Linked DNA regions of Mangrovibacterium diazotrophicum. The protein of the gene in region 2 interacts with the protein of the main gene of each other region in a pairwise test. Links are inferred from orthologs where the notes say so. Each region holds a gene or a part of one and is shown on either strand. Other genes may lie near its edges. The genes, in order: BC643_RS07920 and rlmB.

The links.
Region 1: the proteins of rlmB (region 2) and BC643_RS07920 interact in binary tests that used the Escherichia coli proteins (3 or more experiments, as listed by UniProt). The link is inferred for Mangrovibacterium diazotrophicum from one-to-one orthologs.

The regions. Positions count from the first base shown.
Region 1 is NZ_RAPN01000001.1:2,023,730-2,034,570, forward strand. Bases 3,410-6,232 are described here. They hold BC643_RS07920 (NAD(P)H-hydrate dehydratase), read right to left. Parts: upstream 5,669-6,232; coding sequence 4,151-5,668; downstream 3,410-4,150. Other genes in these bases: BC643_RS07915 (DUF4831 family protein), read right to left, coding at 3,410-3,912; BC643_RS07925 (peptide MFS transporter), read left to right, coding at 5,898-6,232. Outside these bases: BC643_RS07900 (hypothetical protein), read right to left, coding at 1-731; BC643_RS07905 (YgaP family membrane protein), read left to right, coding at 877-1,083; BC643_RS07910 (aminoacyl-histidine dipeptidase), read right to left, coding at 1,159-2,676; more of BC643_RS07915, read right to left, coding at 2,824-3,409; more of BC643_RS07925, read left to right, coding at 6,233-7,427; BC643_RS07930 (NAD(P)/FAD-dependent oxidoreductase), read left to right, coding at 7,582-9,039; BC643_RS23385 (hypothetical protein), read left to right, coding at 9,055-9,216; BC643_RS07935 (putative 2-dehydropantoate 2-reductase), read right to left, coding at 9,442-10,365; BC643_RS07940 (hypothetical protein), read right to left, coding at 10,512-10,841. UniProt on the Escherichia coli protein: Bifunctional enzyme that catalyzes the epimerization of the S- and R-forms of NAD(P)HX and the dehydration of the S-form of NAD(P)HX at the expense of ADP, which is converted to AMP.
Region 2 is NZ_RAPN01000006.1:220,923-231,841, forward strand. Bases 3,943-6,843 are described here. They hold rlmB (23S rRNA (guanosine(2251)-2'-O)-methyltransferase RlmB), read right to left. Parts: upstream 5,830-6,843; coding sequence 5,056-5,829; downstream 3,943-5,055. Other genes in these bases: BC643_RS23200 (ammonium transporter), read right to left, coding at 3,943-4,259; BC643_RS23205 (Lrp/AsnC family transcriptional regulator), read left to right, coding at 4,599-5,066; BC643_RS23215 (ABC-F family ATP-binding cassette domain-containing protein), read right to left, coding at 6,004-6,843. Outside these bases: BC643_RS23185 (M64 family metallopeptidase), read right to left, coding at 1-753; BC643_RS23190 (mechanosensitive ion channel family protein), read left to right, coding at 826-2,112; BC643_RS23195 (Lrp/AsnC family transcriptional regulator), read left to right, coding at 2,311-2,790; more of BC643_RS23200, read right to left, coding at 2,916-3,942; more of BC643_RS23215, read right to left, coding at 6,844-7,959; BC643_RS23220 (type 1 glutamine amidotransferase), read left to right, coding at 8,247-8,945; BC643_RS23230 (hypothetical protein), read left to right, coding at 9,547-10,149; BC643_RS23235 (Shedu immune nuclease family protein), read left to right, coding at 10,311-10,919. UniProt on the Escherichia coli protein: Specifically methylates the ribose of guanosine 2251 in 23S rRNA.

The DNA.
Region 1 (10,841 bases), on a different replicon or contig from region 2:
GACGAGATGTTCTGTCCGTCGCTGGTGTATATTTTCACATCAACCTGCGTTTCGAACTGCTCAGTTGACGAACTGGAACTGCTGGAATAAGTACTTTTCTTGTTTTTTTCATCATTCTTCTTGGTTTCCGTACTCGTACTACCATAGTTTGTAGTGCCTTTGTAATCAACCAATATTGATCCCACAACAACGTATTCAGCACCTAAAATCTGGCAAAGTTCCTCCGGCAAAAATCCATCTATATTGCTGTGATCAATCCCTTGGCGAGCCAAATATGCATTGGTTTTCAACGGATCCTGAAGCGTGAAACGCGGGGCAAATTTGAGCAACAGGTTGTAACAATCAGACTGGACCTTTTTACTCAGCTTTTCATCCTTAGCGCCACCTTCACCGATGTACGAAAATGGCAACACTGCAACCAAATTTCGCTGAATATCCATCCCTCCTTGATCTGGCGCCGCAGCTTCTACAGTACTCACTTCATTGAATACCTGTGTTCGGCCGCTCGCAAATTGAATCTTGTTGATATCTGCCTTCTTCACGGAATAAGTCAACGTCTCGCCTTCGTATACGAATTTAACTTCGTCTCCTTCAATCGCTGTGACTTTCCCTTTCATTTCCTCGCCATTCAACTTCGTAATAATGTCTACAGATGACTGTGCAGAAACGGTCGCGGTAAAACCAGCGACCAAAACGAAAATAAAAAATATCAGAATCGCATTTTTCTTCATGTCTTTCATTTTAATAATTTCATATTCCTCAGTAAATTACAAAATTAGCGACAACAAGTCAACGCTTTTCGACGTAGCAAGATCAAAAAGTATCTATTAAACGACTACTAATTTTCATTTTAACGCTAACTGTAAAAAACGAATTATGAAACAAAACATGGGTGTTGCGGACAGATTGATCCGCGTAGTTATTGCAGCAATCATTGCTGTACTTTATTTCACAGGAACGATCTCCGGCACAATTGGTATTATTTTATTGATTCTGGCGGCAGTTTTCGTCCTAACGAGTTTAGTTCGTTTTTGCCCCCTTTATAAGCCAATGGGAATAAACACATCAAAAAAGAAAGCATAAACGCCACGCTGTAAAAGAAAAGATCCGGCACTTTGAAAAGGCCGGATCTTCTGTTCGGATATTTTTGTAATCGATCTAATTCTCGGAAACAGACTCGTCAGCGACAGGTGCTTCTTCAACAACTGCTTCTTTTACCGGAACGTTCTTGAGGGTCTCAACCATGAAATCCCAGAATTTCGCAACCGATGGGATATTTACTTTCTCATCAGGCGAGTGCGGGAAGCGAATTGTCGGACCGAAAGAAATCATATCCCACTTCGGATAAGTACCTCCCAAGATTCCACATTCCAGCCCGGCATGAATGGCTTTAATCTCCGGGATTTTACCATACTTCTGCTCGTAAACCGCTTGCATGGTTTTCAGAATTGGTGATTCCATATTCGGGTTCCAGCCCGGGTAAGCTCCGCTGAATTTCACCTTAGCACCAGCCATTGAGAAGAGGGCTTTCATGCGTTGTCCGAAATCAGCTTTCACACTGTCGATGGAACTACGCATCAGGAAAGCCAATCTGATTGTTTTGTGTTTCGCGTCGGATTTCACAACGGCCAGATTAGACGAGGTTTCCACCAGCCCCGGCATACTGTCTGACATCCGAATGACACCGTTCGGGCAAGCCAAAATCGATTTGGTCAGACGCAACTGCGTGCGCTTGTCAATCAACTTCGAGATCACATCTTCCGGCTCAAGGACAATCTTCATATCCGGTTCTCTCAGCTCAAATTCAGCCTTGATTTCCTTTTCGAGTTTTGCCACCAACTTGGTCAGCTTGTCCCATTTCTTCTTTTTCACTGCCAATAAGCCAAATGCCTCACGAGGGATCGCATTCCGAAGGCTTCCGCCATCAATGCTGATCAGTCGGGCACCGCACTTCTCAAAGGCCATGTTCAGGATACGGAAAAATACTTTATTGGCATTTGCCCGTTGCAGGATGATATCCATACCCGAGTGGCCGCCTTTCAGACCAGTCACGCTCAACCGGCCACCGATGAAATTCTTCGGCATTTCCTTCTTCTTGAATTCAAACTCGACTGTCAGGTCTTCACCGCCGGCACAGCCAACGTACAATTCGCCTTCGTCTTCCGAGTCGGTATTCAGCATGATTTCACCTTTCATGACACCGGCTTTCAGCCCTTCGGCACCGTCCATGCCGGTCTCTTCGGTTGCAGTAAACAAAGCCTCAATCGGCCCGTGTTCCAACGATGTGGAAGCCAATACGCCCATAACAGCCGCTGCACCAATCCCATTGTCGGCACCAAGCGTTGTGCCATTGGCTTTCACCCAATCCTCGTCGATGTAAGTCTCGATTGGATCGGTTACAAAGTCGTGTTCCTTATCGCTGTTTTTCTGCGGCACCATATCCAGGTGAGCTTGAAGAATCACACCTTTTTTGTCCTCGAAACCGGGAGTTGCCGGCTTGCGGATGATGATGTTTCCTGCTTTATCTTTCGTTGTTTCCAACCCCAGGTTCACGCCAAAGTTGTAGACGTATTCCTGTACTTTTTCTTCGTGATGCGATGGACGCGGAATTTGCGTCAGCGCATAGAAATTTTCCCAAAGCGCCGTGGGCTCGAGCTTGCTAATTTCGTTACTCATTGGGTTTCAAATTATTTTATATTTTCAGACTGCCAGATTCTCAGATTACCGGACAAGACTTATCACCATCTTCCAAACTGGCTCAACAATTTAGTTCCGTACATTCGGAACTAACAATTCAACATTTTCACTCAAATCCGGTTCAGATTATTTTGTGCTTATACTTTTAATCGCACCTGTTTCGGGGTGAAAGAGGATATGATGGGTTCCATCGAGCAATTCTTCGGGAACGGATAAAACAGTTCCATACTGCGCAATATCCAAACGGGTGAAGGCCATCAGGCTGACACCATTCATCAGTCGCAGCTCAGCCTTGCCTGGTGTTCGGTAATAAACTTCGCTCGAACTTGCCGCTGTCGACTTCAATTTGCTTTGCGATGCAGCCAAGCCATCCAGTTTTTTCAGCTCAATTTGCATCGGCTTTCCACTTAAATCGGTTTTTGGAAGCACCCCTTTGGTATCCGAGAAACGGAAAACCACCTCTCCCGAGGCCGAATTATTGTCGGGAATGAAATCGAAGGTATAGTGATAAGTCCCGGTGTAGCTTTTTCCAATGAACAGCGAAACGTATTCGTCTTCGAGCTTGCCCAGTTCTTCAACCATCACATTGTAGGCTTTGCCATCAGGTAATTGCTCATCGTATCCGTTCGCCAATGTTTTGAAACGACGTTTGCGCAACTTTGTTACCGTGTGGGCAGCTTCCTGCGCTTTTTCCTGCAAAGTTTTCGCAACCAGCACATTTCTGGAAGTCGAGTCCGGTTTCTCGAAGAACGGATTCATCGACAAATCTTTAAATGGGAAATCAGGCACAGGTTGATCTTCCAGGAACGTTGTTACGGGGGCAGCCATCGCTGTCGATTCTGACTGTGCATTAATTCCGGCAATGACTCCTTCCGGCGTTAAGCTAACCAAAGCTCCGGCCCAACCTTTGGCTTTGTAAACGCAATCCGGATCCGGCTCGCTGAAAGTTTCCACCTCCACTCCGGTAATTGTCCATTGTTCGCGATCGGCCATCGGCGCATTCTTCAATCCCAGCATCGCTTCGGCAAATTGGGCATATGGCCCGGCAAAAAGCTTCTCCCGGGTTGCCGTTACGTGTATCCGGATTCCTGTTCGCGGGAGGCTGTAAACGACTCCGTCAGTCATTGCGGGAGCCGTATTCTTATCGCTTCTTTGTGCCTCGGTTTGCAGGCAAATACCAGCGAGCAGAAAAAATAAAATGAATCTGAATTTCATGGTCTTCGTGTTTAATTTCATGGTTCTGTTCTCTTTGTTTTCGATCAAGAGAAATTTGAAAAAGGATTTTTAATCTCAGAATACTAAAATTTTCATTTTAACATTCGGCGAACCCAAAAGTAATGAATCGGGAATCAAATGCGCTATCAATTGATTTAAAATTGTCGGTCATTCGCTTTCGCCTATCAGCGAAAATCCTGTCAATCGTCATCCCCTGCCCTTTTACAATCTAATTTATTCAAAAGTCTTTTAGTTGACAGAACGCCTTCCCTAGGTTTTCAGTGATGTCTCCCGCGATCAACGACTCGTATCCATACGATTGGGCTGCCAGGTCACCAGCAAGGCCGTGCAACCAGACCGCCAATAAAGTAGCTTCCACCGCCGTGTAGCCTTGCGCCAACAGCCCCAAAACAATACCGGTCAGCACATCACCGCTACCGGCGGTGGCCATTCCCGGGTTGCCGGTAGTGTTGAAACAAACGTTACCATCCGGAAAGCTCACACTGGTAAATGCGCCTTTCAACGCGACTACGACTTTGTATTTTTGAGAAAACTCCCGCTGCAATTGCAATCGCGTGTACGAATCGGCAAAAGGCCCGACCAGCCGCTCAAACTCTTTTGGGTGTGGTGTCAGCACGGTATGTTCGGGCAACAGCTCGTACCATTCCGGGTGAGCAGCCAGAATATTGATCGCATCGGCATCGATCACCAATGCCCCAGGTTTTGCCAACAACAATTCACGCAACGCCCGCTGCGAGTTTGGCTTTGTGCCGATTCCGGGCCCAATACCAACTGCCGAAAACTGCTCTAACTTCGGAAACTCGGTGAACATCAAATCCGAAGCGTCGATGGAGCACATGGCTTCCGGAACGGCCGTCTGGAGAATCGGCGCACCCGAGTGCGGCACATGCGTGGTCAGTAAACCCGTACCGGAGCGCAAGCAAGCTTTTGATGCCAACACGGCGGCTCCCATTTTTCCGTAGGCTCCGGCAATCAACAAAGCATGCCCGTAGGTTCCTTTGTGCGAAAAGCGCGCGCGACTCTTCAGCTTCCCCGCTACAAAACCAGCGGAAGCAAAACCATAGGGCGTTTCGAATTTGGATATGGCTTCGGGGTGAAGACCAATCGGCAGCACCTCCCATTCGCCCAAAATGGCTTCGTGTTCAGGAAAGAAGAAACTGAGTTTCGGGAACTGGAAAGTGAGCGTGAAGTTGGCCCGGATAACATGATCCAGATTATTGCTTGAATTGTCTTCTGCAAACAAACCACTCGGGATATCGATTGCCAGAATTTCGGCCGAAGAATGATTCAAATAAGCAACGAGTTCAGCGGCAACTCCCTCCAACGGCCGATTTAAGCCAGAGCCAAATAAACCATCAATGATCAAAGCGCCGGATTCAACTTCAGGGAAATCGCTTTCAACCTGCATATACGAAACCCCAACTTTGCCTTGTTCTTTCAAACGCTCTTCATTTACCTCCGGTGATCCTTTCAGCGGCTTTCCAAAGTCGAGTATGAAAACGGAGCAGGAATAATCGTATTCAGCCATGAGACGCGCAATGGCCAGTGCATCGCCGCCATTGTTGCCTGGACCAACGAAAAACAAAAGCTTCCGTTCGTTCGAAATGCGCTGAATCATCCAGTTCACGATTTGCAGCGATGCCCGTTCCATTAAATCGATATCTGCAATGGGTTCATTTTGGATGGTAAATTCATCAATCGAAGCAATCTGTTTACTTGAAAATATCTTATTCATAAAATCTCGCTTTAAACTTTTTTGCAGCCTTTCTGCGTCCTGTTGATCTGAATCCCAATTGCTGAAACCCCGAAGAATAAAACCGAATATTTCTATCAAAATTCAGAAAATTATCTCGAAATTCGAACATTATACGGCAGAAGAATGTCAAAAGCATGACAAGATTCAACAAATTGTTTATCGATAATTGATACTTTTGCTGGCTATAAAACAAAATTATTCGGAAAATATGAGTGTAGATAAGAACAAAGCTTTCTTTGGACATCCACTTGGTTTGTCAACGCTGTTCGCCAGTGAGATGTGGGAACGGTTCAGTTACTATGGCATGCGTGCCTTGCTGGTACTTTTCCTGACTGCAACATTCGCCTCCGGCGGATTTGGAATGAACGAACAGGATGCCTTCACCATTTATGGTATTTTCACCGGTTTGGTTTATGTGACTCCAATTATCGGCGGTATTCTGGCCGACAAGGTTTTGGGGCAACGTAAGTCGATTTACATCGGTGGCTTGACAATGGCAACCGGACAGTTCCTGCTGTCGGCAAGTGCGTGGATCCACGGAAGCGATGTTGATTTGGAATTCCGACAAACTTTATTTTATGCAGGTTTGGGTATTCTGATTGCCGGTAACGGCTTTTTCAAACCCAACATCTCGACGATGGTTGGTGAATTATACGACAACAACGACCCACGCAAAGATGGTGGTTTCACCATTTTCTACATGGGGATTAACCTTGGAGCATTCCTGTCGCCGCTGGTAGCAGGTAAGCTGGGGGAGCAAGTTGCATGGCAATACGGGTTCCTTTCAGCCGGTGTCGGTATGGTGATCGGAACCATTTGGTTTTTCCTGCGCAGTCATACGCTGGGGCACATTGGTATGCCTCCGAAAGTAAAAGCTGAACGCGTTCGTTTGGTTGTGAAAGACTGGTTCGGCATTCTCACTTACTGGGGATGTGTTGTCGCACTGATTTTCGGTGTAATCCTCGGATGGAGCGCACTTCCATCAATGGTAACAACCATCATTATCTACGTACTTGCGATCGGTGGTGTCCTCATTCTGGCAACAAATATCTTCAAAGGCACATCGGGTAAAGCTGAATGGTCAAGAATTGGTGTAATCCTCATCCTGGCTTTGTTCAACATTTTCTTCTGGGCCGGATTCGAACAAGCTGGTACAACATTTAATATTTTTGCCCGCGACAATACTCAGCGTATGATCGGTAGCTGGGAAATCCCGGCAACCTGGTTCCAATCGATCAACGCGATCTACATCGTTATTTTTGCACCAATCTTCAGCGTGCTTTGGACTATTCTGGACAAACGCAAACTGAATCCGAATACACCGATGAAATTTGCCTGGGGTATGATTTTCCTCGCAACCGGTTTTGTGGTAATGGCTTTAGCCTTTACTCGTTCAACACATGGCGACGCTGTTCGTTTGGTTAGCCCGCTTTGGTTATGCCTGGTTTATATGCTACACACATTCGGCGAACTTTGTCTTTCTCCAATCGGACTTTCAATGGTGACCAAATTATCGCCTCCGAAACTTGTATCTACCATGATGGGAATCTGGATGGGATCGTTTGCTGCAGGTAACTTCGTGGCTTCGCAAATGAAAGCAATCTCGCTTAAATTGCAAGAAGCGATGGGTGCTGACATCCAGGTATTCTGGATGATTGCCATCCAGTCGGCTATCATCGCTGTTATCCTCGTTATTTTATCACCGTGGCTGAAGCGCATGATGCACGGTATCAAATAAGAAATCGCTCAACACACTGCATACAAACCCGGTCCAATTCGACCGGGTTTTCTTTTTCCACTAAACCTGATCTACAACAGCATAAGTCGAACAAGTAGATTTTTCGCGTATATTTATTTCAAACATTTGTCCGTTTAATCTAAAATTAAGACTTATGGCAAAAGTGGTTGTTCTCGGTGCCGGAATCTCGGGCCACACCGCCGCATCGTTCCTCAAAAAGATGTTGGGAAAAAAGCACGAGGTTGTTGTTATTTCGCCAAACAGTTATTACCAGTGGGTTCCTTCAAACATATGGGTGGGCGTTGGCCGAATGACTGTTGAACAGGTTCGGTTTCCGCTAAAAAAAGTATACGACAAATGGGGTATAATCTTCAAGCAAGCCAAAGCATTGGAGTTTTATCCGGAAGGCGATTCGCAGTCCGAGTCTCCCTTTGTTACGATTGAATATGTTGCAAACGAACAAAAAGGTCAACACGAAAAGGTAACATACGATTACCTGGTCAACGCCACTGGCCCAAAATTGAACTTCGATGCAACGCCGGGACTAGGCCCCGGAAAGTTCTCATATTCCGTTTGTGCATACGATCATGCAGCCCATGCCTGGGAAGCGTTGCACAAAGCGATGGAGGCCATGAAAGCCGGTAAAAAGCAGCGCCTGCTAATCGGAACCGGGCACCCAATGGCCACTTGTCAGGGTGCAGCGTTTGAGTATGCGCTGAATATTGCTTTCGAACTGAAACGTGCAAAACTAAGCCATATGGCTGAAATCACCTGGATTTCCAACGAATACGAATTGGGCGATTTCGGCATGGGTGGCGCCTTTATCAAACGCGGCGGATACGTCACTCCAACCAAGGTCTTTACGGAATCCGTGCTAACCGAAAATAACATTAAATGGATCAAACGGGCTGGCGTAACAAAACTGGAAGAGGGCGTGGCACATTACGAGACTCTGAACGGCGAACAAAAAACCGCGGAGTTTGATTTTGCCATGTTAATTCCGGCATTCAAAGGACAGGATTTCAAAGCATTCTCGAAAACCGGCGACGACATCACGTCGAAGGTATTTGCCGCAAACGGATTCATGAAAGTAGACGCCGATTACACCCCTCGGGACTATGAAGACTGGAGCATCGCAGACTGGCCCCAAACCTACCAAAGTCCCGCTTACCCGAACATGTACGCCACCGGCATTGCTTTTGCGCCTCCTCATGGAATCTCAAAACCTATGAAAAGCCCTTCAGGTCTTGCCATCACTCCAGCACCTCCAAGAACCGGCATGCCATCGGGTGTTACAGGCAAGATTGTCGCTCAAAATATCTCACACTTCATCAAGCACGGCGGAACAGAACACAAACATACCGCGAGCATGGGACGGATGGGTGCTGCCTGTATTGTCTCGGCGGGCTACAGCATGACAAAAGGCCTGGGTGCTACGATGACCGTTTCACCGATTGTGCCCGACTGGCAGCGATTCCCCGACTGGGGACGCGATATAAAAGCAACTGTGGGTGAAGTTGGTCTGGCCGGCCACTGGATCAAACTTTTCCTGCACTACATGTTTATTCACAAAGCCAAAGGCTACCCGTTCTGGTGGCTTCTTCCAGAATAATTAAAACAGACAACCATGGAAAATAAAAAAGAAATAAAAGCTTACAAAGACGAGTTTTACCCTCCGGTTCCGACCAAAGCAACTAAATACTGGCGTACGAATTTCATCTACCAGATATACAAGTTTTTGAGGCTGAACTACAAGATTATGAGAATTGTAGTGAAAGGCCATTCTTAGTTTTATGGATTTATACTGAAAAAGGGGCATCAGATTTCTGATGTCCTTTTTTCCGGGGAAAATCAGTCCACGCAAAGCCGCGAAGCAGCAAAGCTGTTCGTTACTATTCTATTGAGCAGCTACGAATTGAAAACCTGACAAATTGTGACAACAGCACAACAGTCTTCCGGAAAACATGCAACTTTCATCCCTTTTGGTATCCTGCCAGAATCATGATCTTTTTTTCTAAAACCCATTGATGGAATTATAAAAACGCAACTGCTTTTCGAGCACTTCTACTTTTTCCATTTTGAATCCCTTTTTTGCAGCATGCTGCAAGGGTTGGCTGTAAATCGCATCAATCTCCATCGGGCGTTTGAAGTCGTAATCCAGTTTCATACTCGGTGCGTAGGGTGTCATTTTCGCCGTCATTTCGATCATCTTATCAGCGAACTCCCGCTTCAGCGAAACACCGCAAGCATTGGCTGCATCAATCACCTCGTACATCATCTCATGGGCCAGTTTCCGGCTCGAGTCCACGTTCATGATTCGATCTGTTGTTGAATTCAGAACAACCGTCAATCCGTTGAAAGGAACATTCCATACCAACTTCTGCCAGCGGGCAAAATACAGATCTTCTGCAATCTGGCAAGGCACTCCTGCCTGTTTAAAATCTTCTCCAACCTTTTCCAACACCGACTTGTCTTTCAAATTATAGGATCCTAAGATTAGTTTACCCAAATCGAGGTGATGAATGTGGCCGGGACCAATTTTATTGGAACAAATGAAAGCCAGGCCACCTGCAATTTGAATATCCGGCATCATCTCTCTCAGTTCATCTTCAATCCCCAAACCGTTTTGGATCAAAATGACGACACTATTCTCATGCAGCAAAGGCTGAAGAAGCGACTTCAGAAGCCCGTTATTGGTTGTTTTCAGACATACCAAAACTACGTCTGCTTTCGGCATTGAGCTGGTCGAATTGTAGGCTGCGACCGGCTTGAGCAAAAAATCACCGGAAACGGAATCCACACGCAAACCCTGCTGTTTTACCTGCTCATAATCCGAATTAAAAAGGAAGTCAACCTGTTTACCTGCTTCAGCAAGTTTCCCGCCATAGAAACCTCCTAAGGCCCCTGTTCCAACTACTGCATAACGAAGATCCATCATGTCATTTAATTTTACACAAAATTAGTCGCCACCTGTCGCAATGCCCAACCACAAACTGCAAAATTAATGGTTCGTAACACAAACTTATCGCCATAAAAAAAGGGAGCCCATCGGACTCCCTTTCATATATCTCAAATTAATCGAAATTAATCAGCAATAGGTTTCATCGGATCTGCACCTAACGAACCTTTCAATTCATCCAGGTATGAAGGGCTACTAACCGATTCCAGTTTCGTTTTGGCCAACGCTAATTTTGAAGGCAAGTCCAAACGAACAGCTGTTGCGGCGAAGTTTTTGCGGCTCAAAATATCTTCGATATAAGCCACGTTTTTCGTCCACAATGCAACATCGCGTTTTTGTTTTTCAACCAGGCGAGCTTTGTACCAGTCACTGCTCAAAACAGCTTCAGGTGTAAACATTTCGCGAATTTCCGGATCATTGCGGTCTTTTCCTTTGTAAGTTCCGTCGATCATGAT
Region 2 (10,919 bases):
GAAAGTGTAAAAAGTGGAATTGAAAGCGGTATTCTTGTAGACTTTGTCGCCAGGAATATCAGTCCCTGACTCTGCCGACGGCACCATCACCGCATATAAATTGAAATCCGTTTTGTGCTTATCATAGGGCGACATCGCAAACATGTAATCTATCAGTCGTTTGATGTCGGCTTCAAACTTGCCCATTTCATCAGCCGTATATCCTTCTGGCAGAAAAACCAGGTCAACTTTATTTTGGTGCTTGCCGTTTTCCATGATGGTTTTCACCGGGTAATCCGGCTTCGCTTCGTCCACGATAAAATAATCCCGGGGATCAATCGGTAGGTTGATGAGCTCCTCGTAACCGCCATCCCAGTTCCGCATTTCTATTTTGAAATTCACATCCCGCTTCGGAAAAGGCAGCAATAGCACATGGTAATAGCTTCGGCTGATTTCCTCCGCTTCCGCTGTTGTTTGCCATTCCTGGAAAAGAGAACCGAAGCCATTGGAATAAATCACCTCTCGGGATTCGGCATCAGTTAAACTGCAACGGAAATTGCCATAATTGCGCTCATCAACCAAATGCGTGCGACTTCCGGCCCAAGATCCTTGTTTCTTCAATTGTTCCAGAAAAAGCTCGGTGCTTTTACTATCTCCCGCAAGGGTAAAATCAACCCGCAAGGTTTTGGGTTCGAAATATTTTTCAAAGGTTTTCTGCGTGTAACCACTAACCGACAGTAAAAGAATGATGAATATAAAAAGAGACCGCTTCATAATTTGGGCAAATTGCTATTTTTAGACCCTCAAATTACAGATAAAAATCCGACTTCAGAAAAAACATAAATCATGAAACAGTTTAACATTTGGCTTTTTGACTTTTTTAAAGAACTGAATATCCTCGACCACTGGGCAATGACCTTTTCAATCACCATCAGTGTCATTGTGCTAATTCTAGCAGCGGTTGCCGCGCAACTGCTCACCCGCCTGATCCTGGTTTCGCTGATCCACAAACTGTTTCAAAAAACCAAAACTGACTGGGACGACTTCCTGATTGATCGAAAAGTATTCAGCGCGCTCGCTCACATTCCGTCTGCATTTATTATTTACGCCGTTTACAGCTTCTCGGGTGTCGAAATCGTCTCAACGATCCTCTCGGTTATTGCGCGGGTATACTTCGTGTTCATCTTTGCGATGACTGCTGTGCGCACTGCAAACGCGGTCAACGACATGTACCAAACAACGCCTTACGCCGCAACCCGGCCGATAAAAGGATACATTCAGCTCGTCCAAATCCTGATCATTTTTGTTTCGCTGATTTTTGCGATCGCCATCCTGATTGGCAAATCACCTTTGGGTATTTTCGCAGGACTGGGTGCCATGGCTGCCGTTTTGTTGTTGATCTTCAAAGATTCAATTCTCGGGTTCGTTGCCAGTATCCAGCTGTCGGCCAATAAAATGCTGAAACCAGGTGACTGGATTGAAATGCCCAGCCACAAAGCTGATGGTACCGTAATCGACATCTCACTGACCACCGTAAAAGTCCAAAACTGGGATAAAACGATCACCACCATTCCAACGTACGCATTGGTATCTGAGTCATTCAACAACTGGGCAGGAATGGAAGAATCCGGTGGCCGCCGGATCAAACGTTCCATCAATATCGACATGAAAAGTGTGCGTTTTGCAGATCCAAAACTTTTGGAGAAGCTGAGTCACTTTTACCTTCTGAAAGACTATATCACCAACAAACAGCAAGAAATAAAGTCATTCAACGAAAAACTGAACGTGCAGGACGGAGATGTTTATAATGGTCGGCGCCAAACCAACCTCGGGATTTTCAGACACTACCTGGAAGCCTACCTACGTCAAAATCCGAATATTCACGAAGAAATGACTTTCCTGGTGCGCCATCTGCAACCCACGGAATTAGGGCTTCCCATCGAAATTTACGTGTTCAGCAAGGACCAGCGCTGGGCAAATTACGAGGGCATCCAAGCCGATATTTTCGATCATGTTCTGGCTATTTTGCCCGAGTTTGACCTTCGTGTTTACCAAAACCCAAGTGGCCATGATGTCAACGAATTGGGCCGAAATTTGGCGAACCTGCAGAAGAGAACAGTTGTCAATAATTAAATTTATTTGGCGCGGTTATTGTCATTCGGAATTTGATAAAAATATCATACATTTGCAGCCGCAAAAAATGAAAGCGAGTTTTCATTTTTTCATTTATTAAACACAATAGGTTACAATTATTGAAAAATTTGAATCGAATATTTAGCATTTATCGTATTTTTATACTTCCAAATTTCAATCTCACATTAAAATTACACAATGAACCAAGATCATATTGAACCGCTACCACAGATTGATGAGCTGGACGAGAAAATCCTCAAACTTATAACAAAGAACGCCCGTATTCCATTCCTTGAAGTAGCTCGGGAATGCGGCGTATCAGGTGCAGCCATTCATCAGCGCGTGCAGCGTCTTTTAAATTTGGGTGTTGTTTCGGGAAGTGAGTTCATCGTTAACCCGGCTAAGTTGGGTTACAACACTTGTGCTTATATGGGAGTTTATCTTGAAAAAGCCAAATACCACTCACAAGTGGCCAAAGCTTTGCGCGAGATCCCGGAGGTTGTTGAATGTCATTACACAACTGGGCAGTATGCCATTTTTGTGAAGATTCAAACCAAAACCAACAAGCACTTAAAGAAGCTTATCGACGAAGCATTCCAGGAAATTGAAGGAATTGCCCGTACAGAAACATTCATTTCGTTGGAAATGGATTTCAAGCGGCAAGTTGCGATCAAGTAACGAATCCAAAGAATATTAAAAAAACCGTTCAATTTCCTGAACGGTTTTTTTGTTGCCCGAAATTCAGGGCATAAAAAAACTCCCCGGAGACAAGGGGAGTTTCGAGCATATAAAAGAGCGACTCGTTAAAGCTTACTATCGCTTTTATATTCAAAATCGTACGATTCGTTGTGCTGGCTGATATCCAAACCAATCTTCTCTGACTGAGCAGAAACGCGCAACGAAACAATCATGTCGGTAATCTTGTACATCAGCATCGATCCACCGAAGGTGAATATACCAACAATTACCAAAGCCGCCAAGTGGAAAAGGAATGTTGTAGGATCACCATGGATCAAACCGACTTCCTGTGCAAACACGGCAGTCAGCAACATACCAACAATACCGCCCATACCGTGTGCCGGGAAAACATCCAGCGTATCGTCCAGGCGGGTTTTCGAACGCAGCTCGATAGCGATGTTACTCACGATTGCAGCAGCAACCCCGATAAACAAGCTCGAACCAACATTCACGAAACCGGCGGCAGGCGTAATGGCAACCAAACCTACAACCAAACCAATGGCAGCACCCATACCCGAAGGTTTTTTACCTTTTGCCATGTCGTAGAACAAATAAGCCAGCATAGCTGCAGCAGAAGCCGTGTTCGTGTTCATCAGCGCTAAAGCTGCTGTTGAGTTGGCTCCTAAAGCCGATCCGGCGTTGAAGCCAAACCACCCGAACCAAAGCATACCTGCTCCAAGTAGAACAAAAGGAATGTTGGCTGGTTTCATCTCTTTGCCAAAATCCTTGCGTTTACCAAGAAAAATAGCTCCGGCAAGCGCCGCAAAACCAGCAGACATGTGTACAACGGTACCCCCTGCAAAATCGAGAACTCCCCAGTTACGAAGGAATCCATTCGGATGCCAGGTCCAGTGACACAAAGGTGCATATATAAATAAAGTGAATAAAACCATGAATAACATGTACGCACGGAAGCGTACCCGTCCGGCGAAAGATCCGGTAATCAAGGCAGGTGTGATGATGGCAAATTTCAACTGAAACATCGCGAACAAAGCCAACGGAATGGTCGGGCTTAAATTCGGATCAGTTGCGCCGCACACATTTCGGAAAAGGAAAAAGGTTCCGGGATTACCGAAAAGGCCATATCCTTCGGGTCCGATGCTGTCGCCGAACGCCAGACTGAAACCAACCAAAACCCACACAACACTAACAACGCCCATGGCGATGAAGCTTTGCAGCATGGTTGATAAAATATTTTTGGGATTTACCATACCTCCGTAGAAGAAGGCCAAACCGGGAGTCATTAATAGTACCAAAGCAGTAGCAGTCAACATCCAGGCTACATCTCCGGTTACAATGTTTGGATCATCAAGCCCACCGAAGCCGCTGGGCACAAATACGCCTGCAATACTGACAACAATCAATACCAATAGAATGAGAAGCCAACTCAGCTTACCATTTTTCATCATAATGTCAATTAGTTAAGAATCCTACAATTTTAGCGAGAAGTCAAATTCAATATCTTCAGCCTATATCAATTTGACACATTTACGATTGCAAAAATAGCAATTTAAAACTAACCTCAAAATTTAAACTACTAATTGAAAGAATAAATTCTGATTTTTGTCATATTCTTTCATGATACGGGTACAACTCACTCTCGCAACATACTAATAACAAAATGCTTACATCAAGATTATCGCTGTGTTAACTCCAATCAAAATGAAAGAATATATGTATAAATAATTTCTATTTGCTAAATATTGCTTATTTTTACCCCATTAAATCAAACTTGATTTTTCGACATTATGACATTACGAAACAATCTGGATCAGATAGACTTACACATTCTTGACATTATTACCAAGAATGCCCGTATTCCGTTTAAAGATGTAGCGGCTGAAGTTGGCGTATCACGCGCAGCTGTTCACCAACGCGTTAATCGCATGATCGAAATGAGCGTAATTACAGGCTCTGGCTATCAAATCGATCCTAAAAAGGTGGATTATAAAACATGTACCTACGTGGGTGTATTCCTTGAAAAAGGTGGCTTTTACGAAGACGTAGCATCCATGCTGCAGTCGATTCCCGAAATCGTGGAATGCCACTACACCACTGGTGCATACGCCATTTTTGTGAAAGTGTATGCTCGCGATAACGAGCACCTTAAAGAAATATTGAGCGACAAAGTTCAAAAGATTTCGGGCGTTTCAAGTACCGAAACCTTTATCTCGCTCGAAGAAACGTTCAAACGTCAGGTGCCGATTAGCTACTAGCCTCGGCTCGCTGCCGGACAACTTCATAAACCAGTAGTCCGGCAGCCACTGATACGTTTAACGATTGAATCTTGCCCAAAATCGGTATTTGAACCCGATCATCCGCCAGGTCCAGAATCTGGCGATCAATTCCAAACTCTTCCGATCCCATTACAATTGCTACCGGTCCGCTGTAATCGGTTTTGATGTAATTTTCCGACGACTTTTCAGTTGCCGCGATAATCTTCAAGCCTGATTGTTGCAGGTAAAGAACCGATTTTTTCAGGTCTTTTGTACGGCAAACCGGCACCAGGTGCAAAGCTCCTGCCGAGGTTTTCACTGCATCGGCATTGATGCGCGCGGCACCTTTATCCGGAACCAAAACAGCATCCACACCGGCACACTCTGCCGTACGAACAATCGCACCAAAGTTGCGCACATCCGTTACCTGGTCAAGCACCAGGATCACCGGGTTTTTACCTTCTTCAAACAAAGTAGGCAGGTAATTTTCAATATCATAAAAAGTGACGGGAGACACAAAAGCAATCACCCCCTGGTGGTTTTTTCGGGTAATGCGGTTCAGTTTTTCAACCGGCACATACTGAAAAGGAATTTCATGCTGGCGAATCAGATCGAACGCCTCTTTGAAAAGGTCTCCCCGCTCCCCTTTTTGCAATAATACCTTGTCAATTTCTTTACCCGAATTGATGGCTTCGATTATGGCACGGATACCGAAAATCATATCGTCCGACTTTTGCTTTGGTGCTCTGTCTCTGTTATACATTTTGTGCGAGTTATGATGTTCTGAGAGTTTCGAGTTATGAGTTTCAAGTTACGAGTTCCAGGTTTCAAATTCCAAATTCGCTACCTAAAAACTGCGACTGCCACTGCGACTCCAACTCCTTTTTACTTTTGACTTTATACTTTCTACTTTTGACTTCTGCCTTTTACCTTCCTTCTACCAGGTCTTTTGTTTCAGCAAATTTTCGTGCTCTTCGGTGTATTCGGCCCACTGTTCCATCACCGCTTCCAAATCCTTTTTCAGCTTTTCGTATTGCTCAAAGATGGACGGATCGCTCATGCTTTCAGGATTGGCCATTTTTTCATCCATCGCCGCGATCTCATCCTCAAGGCGGGCAATCTCGTTTTCCGATTGCTCAACCGACTTTTCGAGTTTGCTGATGGCTTTATTGATTTCCTTCCGCTCTTCGTAGCTCAGCGTACTTTCCTGTTGTGCAACTTTCTTTTCCTCCGGCTTCGCTGATTGTGAAGCGTTCGGTACTTTCTGCTCCAGCTCTTTCAGCGATTCCAGCTTTTTCTTTTGCAAAAAATCGTAGATACCGCCAAGGTGCTGCTTCACTTTCTTATTCTTGAATTCGTAAACGCACTTCACCAAACCATCCAGGAATTCACGGTCGTGCGATACAACCAGCACGGTTCCGTCGTATTCGGCCAAAGCGTTTTTCAGCATCTCTTTCGAGCGCATGTCCAGGTGGTTGGTCGGTTCGTCCATCACGAGGAAGTTCACCGGCTCCAGCATCAAACGGATCATGGCCAAACGGGTGCGCTCGCCACCGGAAAGCACCTTCACTTTCTTATCCACATCTTCGCCCGAGAACATGAAAGCCCCCAAAATATCGCGGATTTTGGTGCGAACATCGCCTACAGCAATCTGGTCGATGGTTTCCAGCACAGTAAGGTTTTCATCCATCAGCTGGGCCTGGTTTTGGGCAAAGTAGCCCACCTTCACATTGTGGCCAATCTTCAGCTCACCGGTGTGTTCCAGCTCGCTCAAAATTACCCTCGCCAGGGTTGTTTTTCCTTCGCCGTTCTTTCCAACAAAAGCGACTTTATCGCCCCGCTCAATCACCAAATCAATATCATTCAACACCTCGAAATTGCCGTAGCTTTTCGACAGGTGTTTACATTCAACCACCACAGTACCCGACCGGATCGCCGGCGGAAACTTGATGTTCAGGCGCGAATTATCTTCTTCTTCCACCTCAATACGGTCCAGCTTTTCGAGCATCTTCGAGCGCGATTGAACCTGCACAGCCTTGGTAGCTTTGTAGCGGAACCGCTCGATGAACTGCTCCGTCTCTTCAATCAGCTTTTGCTGGTTGCGGTAGGCTGCCAGCTGCGTCTCCTTGTGCTCCTTGCGCAGTTCGAGGTATTTGCTGTAGTTGGCTTTATAGTCGTAAATGCGGCCGAGTGAAATCTCAACCGTCCGGTTAGTAACATTGTCCAGGAAGGCGCGGTCGTGCGAAACCAGCACCACGGCACCACTGTAGCTGCTCAGGAAATCTTCGAGCCACTGGATCGACTCAATGTCGAGGTGGTTGGTCGGCTCATCGAGTAAAAACACATCCGGCCGGCGGAGCAGGATTTTTGCCAACTCGATCCGCATGCGCCAGCCCCCGCTGAATTCCGACGTGTGGCGCGTAAAGTCCTTCCGCTCGAAACCCAAACCTTTCAGGGTTTGCTCAATTTCGGCTTCCATGTTATTCCCGCCAAACATCAGGTAACGATCATTCAGGTCGGTTACCCGGTGAATCAGGTTCATGTAGCTGTCCGATTCGTAATCCTCGCGGGTTGCAATTTCGTGGTTCAGGCTGTCGATCTCGTTTTTCATCGACAGGATCTCGTCGAAAGCTGTTCTGGTTTCCTCGAAAACCGTCTTGTCGTTCGACACCACCATGTGCTGCGGCAGGTAACCAATGCGTACATCTTTCGGCATCGAGATGGTTCCTTCGCTCGGGTTTTGCTTACCCGCTAACATCTTCAGCATGGTCGACTTGCCGGCCCCGTTTTTACCGGTTAAACCGATACGGTCCTTGGGCGTAATCAGGAACGACACGCCTTTAAACAAATCAAAACCACCAAAACTCACCACCAACTGGTCAACCGAAATCATAAGCCCTTTTTAAAATTGAGTCTCTTTTTGTTCCCGTTACGAAGAATTACCCACCCCGGCCCTCCCTTTCCAAGGGAGGGAGATTCCGGCCATAGCCGGAATGGGAGAGTTGAATCGGCTGCTACTTGCGCCAATTTGCCCCTACAAATAATTCCTGTGAATCGAGATTCCAAAAATTTTGAAGTGCAAAGATAACAGAAACATCTAAAGAAACCGTTAATTCGACGAAAGCGGCGCTGCAAACTTCGGGCGCGATTTTATACCTTCGGATATCCAAATAAAAAACCATGAACCCACTCCGCATCCACGTTTTACAGCATGTGCCTTTTGAAGGCCCGGCCGCCCTCACCGAATGGTTTGCAGCCAACAACTGCAGCGTAAACTACACCCGTTTTTACGAAGCGAACTCCATCCTTCCCCCACTCGACAGCTTCGACCGGCTGGTAATTATGGGTGGCCCGATGAGCGTGACCGACGAAGCCGAACACCCGTGGTTGAAGGAAGAAAAGCAGTTCATCCGCACGGCTGTCGACAACGGCAAAACAGTGGTTGGCATTTGCCTGGGATCGCAGTTACTGGCCGCAGCGCTGGGGCAGCGGGTTTACCCGGGAAAACAGCCCGAGATTGGCTGGTTCCCGATTTATAAAACCGAAGAAGGGAAAAACACAGAACTTTTGAAGGCTTTCCCCGACGAAACCGTCGTCTTCCACTGGCATGGCGACACTTTCGATCTGCCGCCGCAAGCCAAACGCCTGTTTTATTCGGAAGTCACCCCCAACCAATCGTTTGCGATTGGCACCAAAGTGCTGGCGCTGCAATGCCACCTCGAAGTAACCGAAGACGCCATCGACGGGATGCTCGACGTTTTTAGCCACCACCTCATTGACGCACCGTTTGTGCAATCGGCTGAAGAAATCCGCCGGGGCTACCAGCTAATCGAAACCAACAAGCAACTACTCTTCAGGGTGATGGATGCGTTGGATTAATTAGAAAATGCTTAACCAGCAAAACCACCAATTTCTCCTGTTATCAAATGATAATTACTCGTCCGATGGTTTGGTGGAGGCATTATCAAATGATAATTGGCCGCCCAACGCGTTGGAGAGGGCATGATCAAATGATAATTGGTCGACCAACTCCCGGGGAAGCTATTATCAAATGATAATTGCTTGTCCAATCATTTTTTGGAGGCGTTATCAAATGATAATTGCTCGCCCAACTGCCAGCGGAGCCGTTATCAAATGATCATGACCGTGCAAAACCAATTGCTCATGATCAAATGATAATTGCCTTGTCTTTGTTTATCTGCGGCCAACCCCAACCAATATTCAACTCTTGTTGATAATTACCAAATAGGAAAAGAAGCAATTAAGCATTTTAATGTTAAATTGGGAATCGAAAAGAATAAAACAACCAAGCCCGAATACCCGTGAACCGAAATCTATCTCTTGCAAAAACGAAAGCACCAAATAACGCTGAAAATTCATTGGAACGGTCGGTTGATGGAGCTTTGGGAAATCGCCGTTATAAGCGATATATAATACACCCGTCATATACACAGACGTTACCAAACATTTTGAAAGAAGAATGAAACCAAAGATTTTAATAATACTTACCGTTATTTTGACAATTGGTTCTCAATGTGCCAACGGACAGGAAATCTTTGACACCATTCGAAAATATCGGGTTGAAAGAATAAAAAAAGAAAATCCAAAATCCTTTGACTCCGAGGCAAAAGAGACAATTAATTCTGGAATCTCGGAGTTGGAAAAAGTTTTTTCAATAATAAAAAAGAAATATAAAACGGACTTTACGGTAATTGACAGTTTATTCATAATAAGTGGATATGACTTAGAGACTGGATTTTCTAACGGACGGATTTGGGATAAAAAAGGAAACGAATTCAGATTTGAGAGAAAATTCGAATTAAAAAACTTCAAGATTGAAAACGAGACACTTTCTGTAGAGAAAGTCACTCCAAAATATCTTTCAAGGGCTGAGTTTCCAATACTCCAAGACTTTGACCCATTAATTGAATTAATAGAGAAAAAAGATACATCTGAGATATTTAAACTTCAATCGGAGAACGCAACATTAAGTGGATGGAGTTATAATGTTTCGATAATAACACATTATAATGGGAAATATAAAATATTCGAATTTCCGTTGTCTAGTTTTTGGATAAAATGAAAAAACGTTTGGTAACAAATTGCAAATTGCATTGCGGGTGCAGTGGTGTGCTTTGTCTCTGCTCCTTTCTTGACCTTCATGTCCTATCGGACACTGAAGCTCTTCGAAATCCGCAACGACAACTTGCAAGTGACCGTTACCAGCAAGCAAAATAAAGCATAATGGAAACTAAGGAGATAAAATTTAAAAATAAAAAAGCAATTAGAGTCTATCCTGAGAATGATGACTTTATGACTGTAAAAGAAATGTTCAGTGATGGCAGCTGGATTGTTTATCCATTCAGATATGATGATGAGAAAGGAACAATATCTCCTAGATATGAAAACATTATCTCCATTAAGATTGATAAGAAGACAAAAGTTGAAAAAGGACTTTATCAGAATATAAATTACGGATTAGGATTTACATCCAAAGCAAGAGAAATACCAACTTATATTCAGAAAAAATTCCCAAAAGTCAAGCACATTGTGATTTCAAATAGCTTAAAGGAAAGTGATGTTAAAGGTGAAACAATATACTTTTCATTGACAGCCTTTAACAATATTATAGGGACACTCTATGGCACAAAGGACTTTCATAAAAAAGAAGTCGAAGAAAATATTGGAGCTGAGTTTTTCGGTTATTTTACAGATTTGTTTGACTATAAGGAACCAGGGTATGTTGGTGATGATATTTTTAACAGGTATCTTCCTTATGACTCATTTGAAGGTTTAACTGAAAATGATTTTAAAACAATCGAAAAAATAATAAAACACGTTCCAATAAAGGTC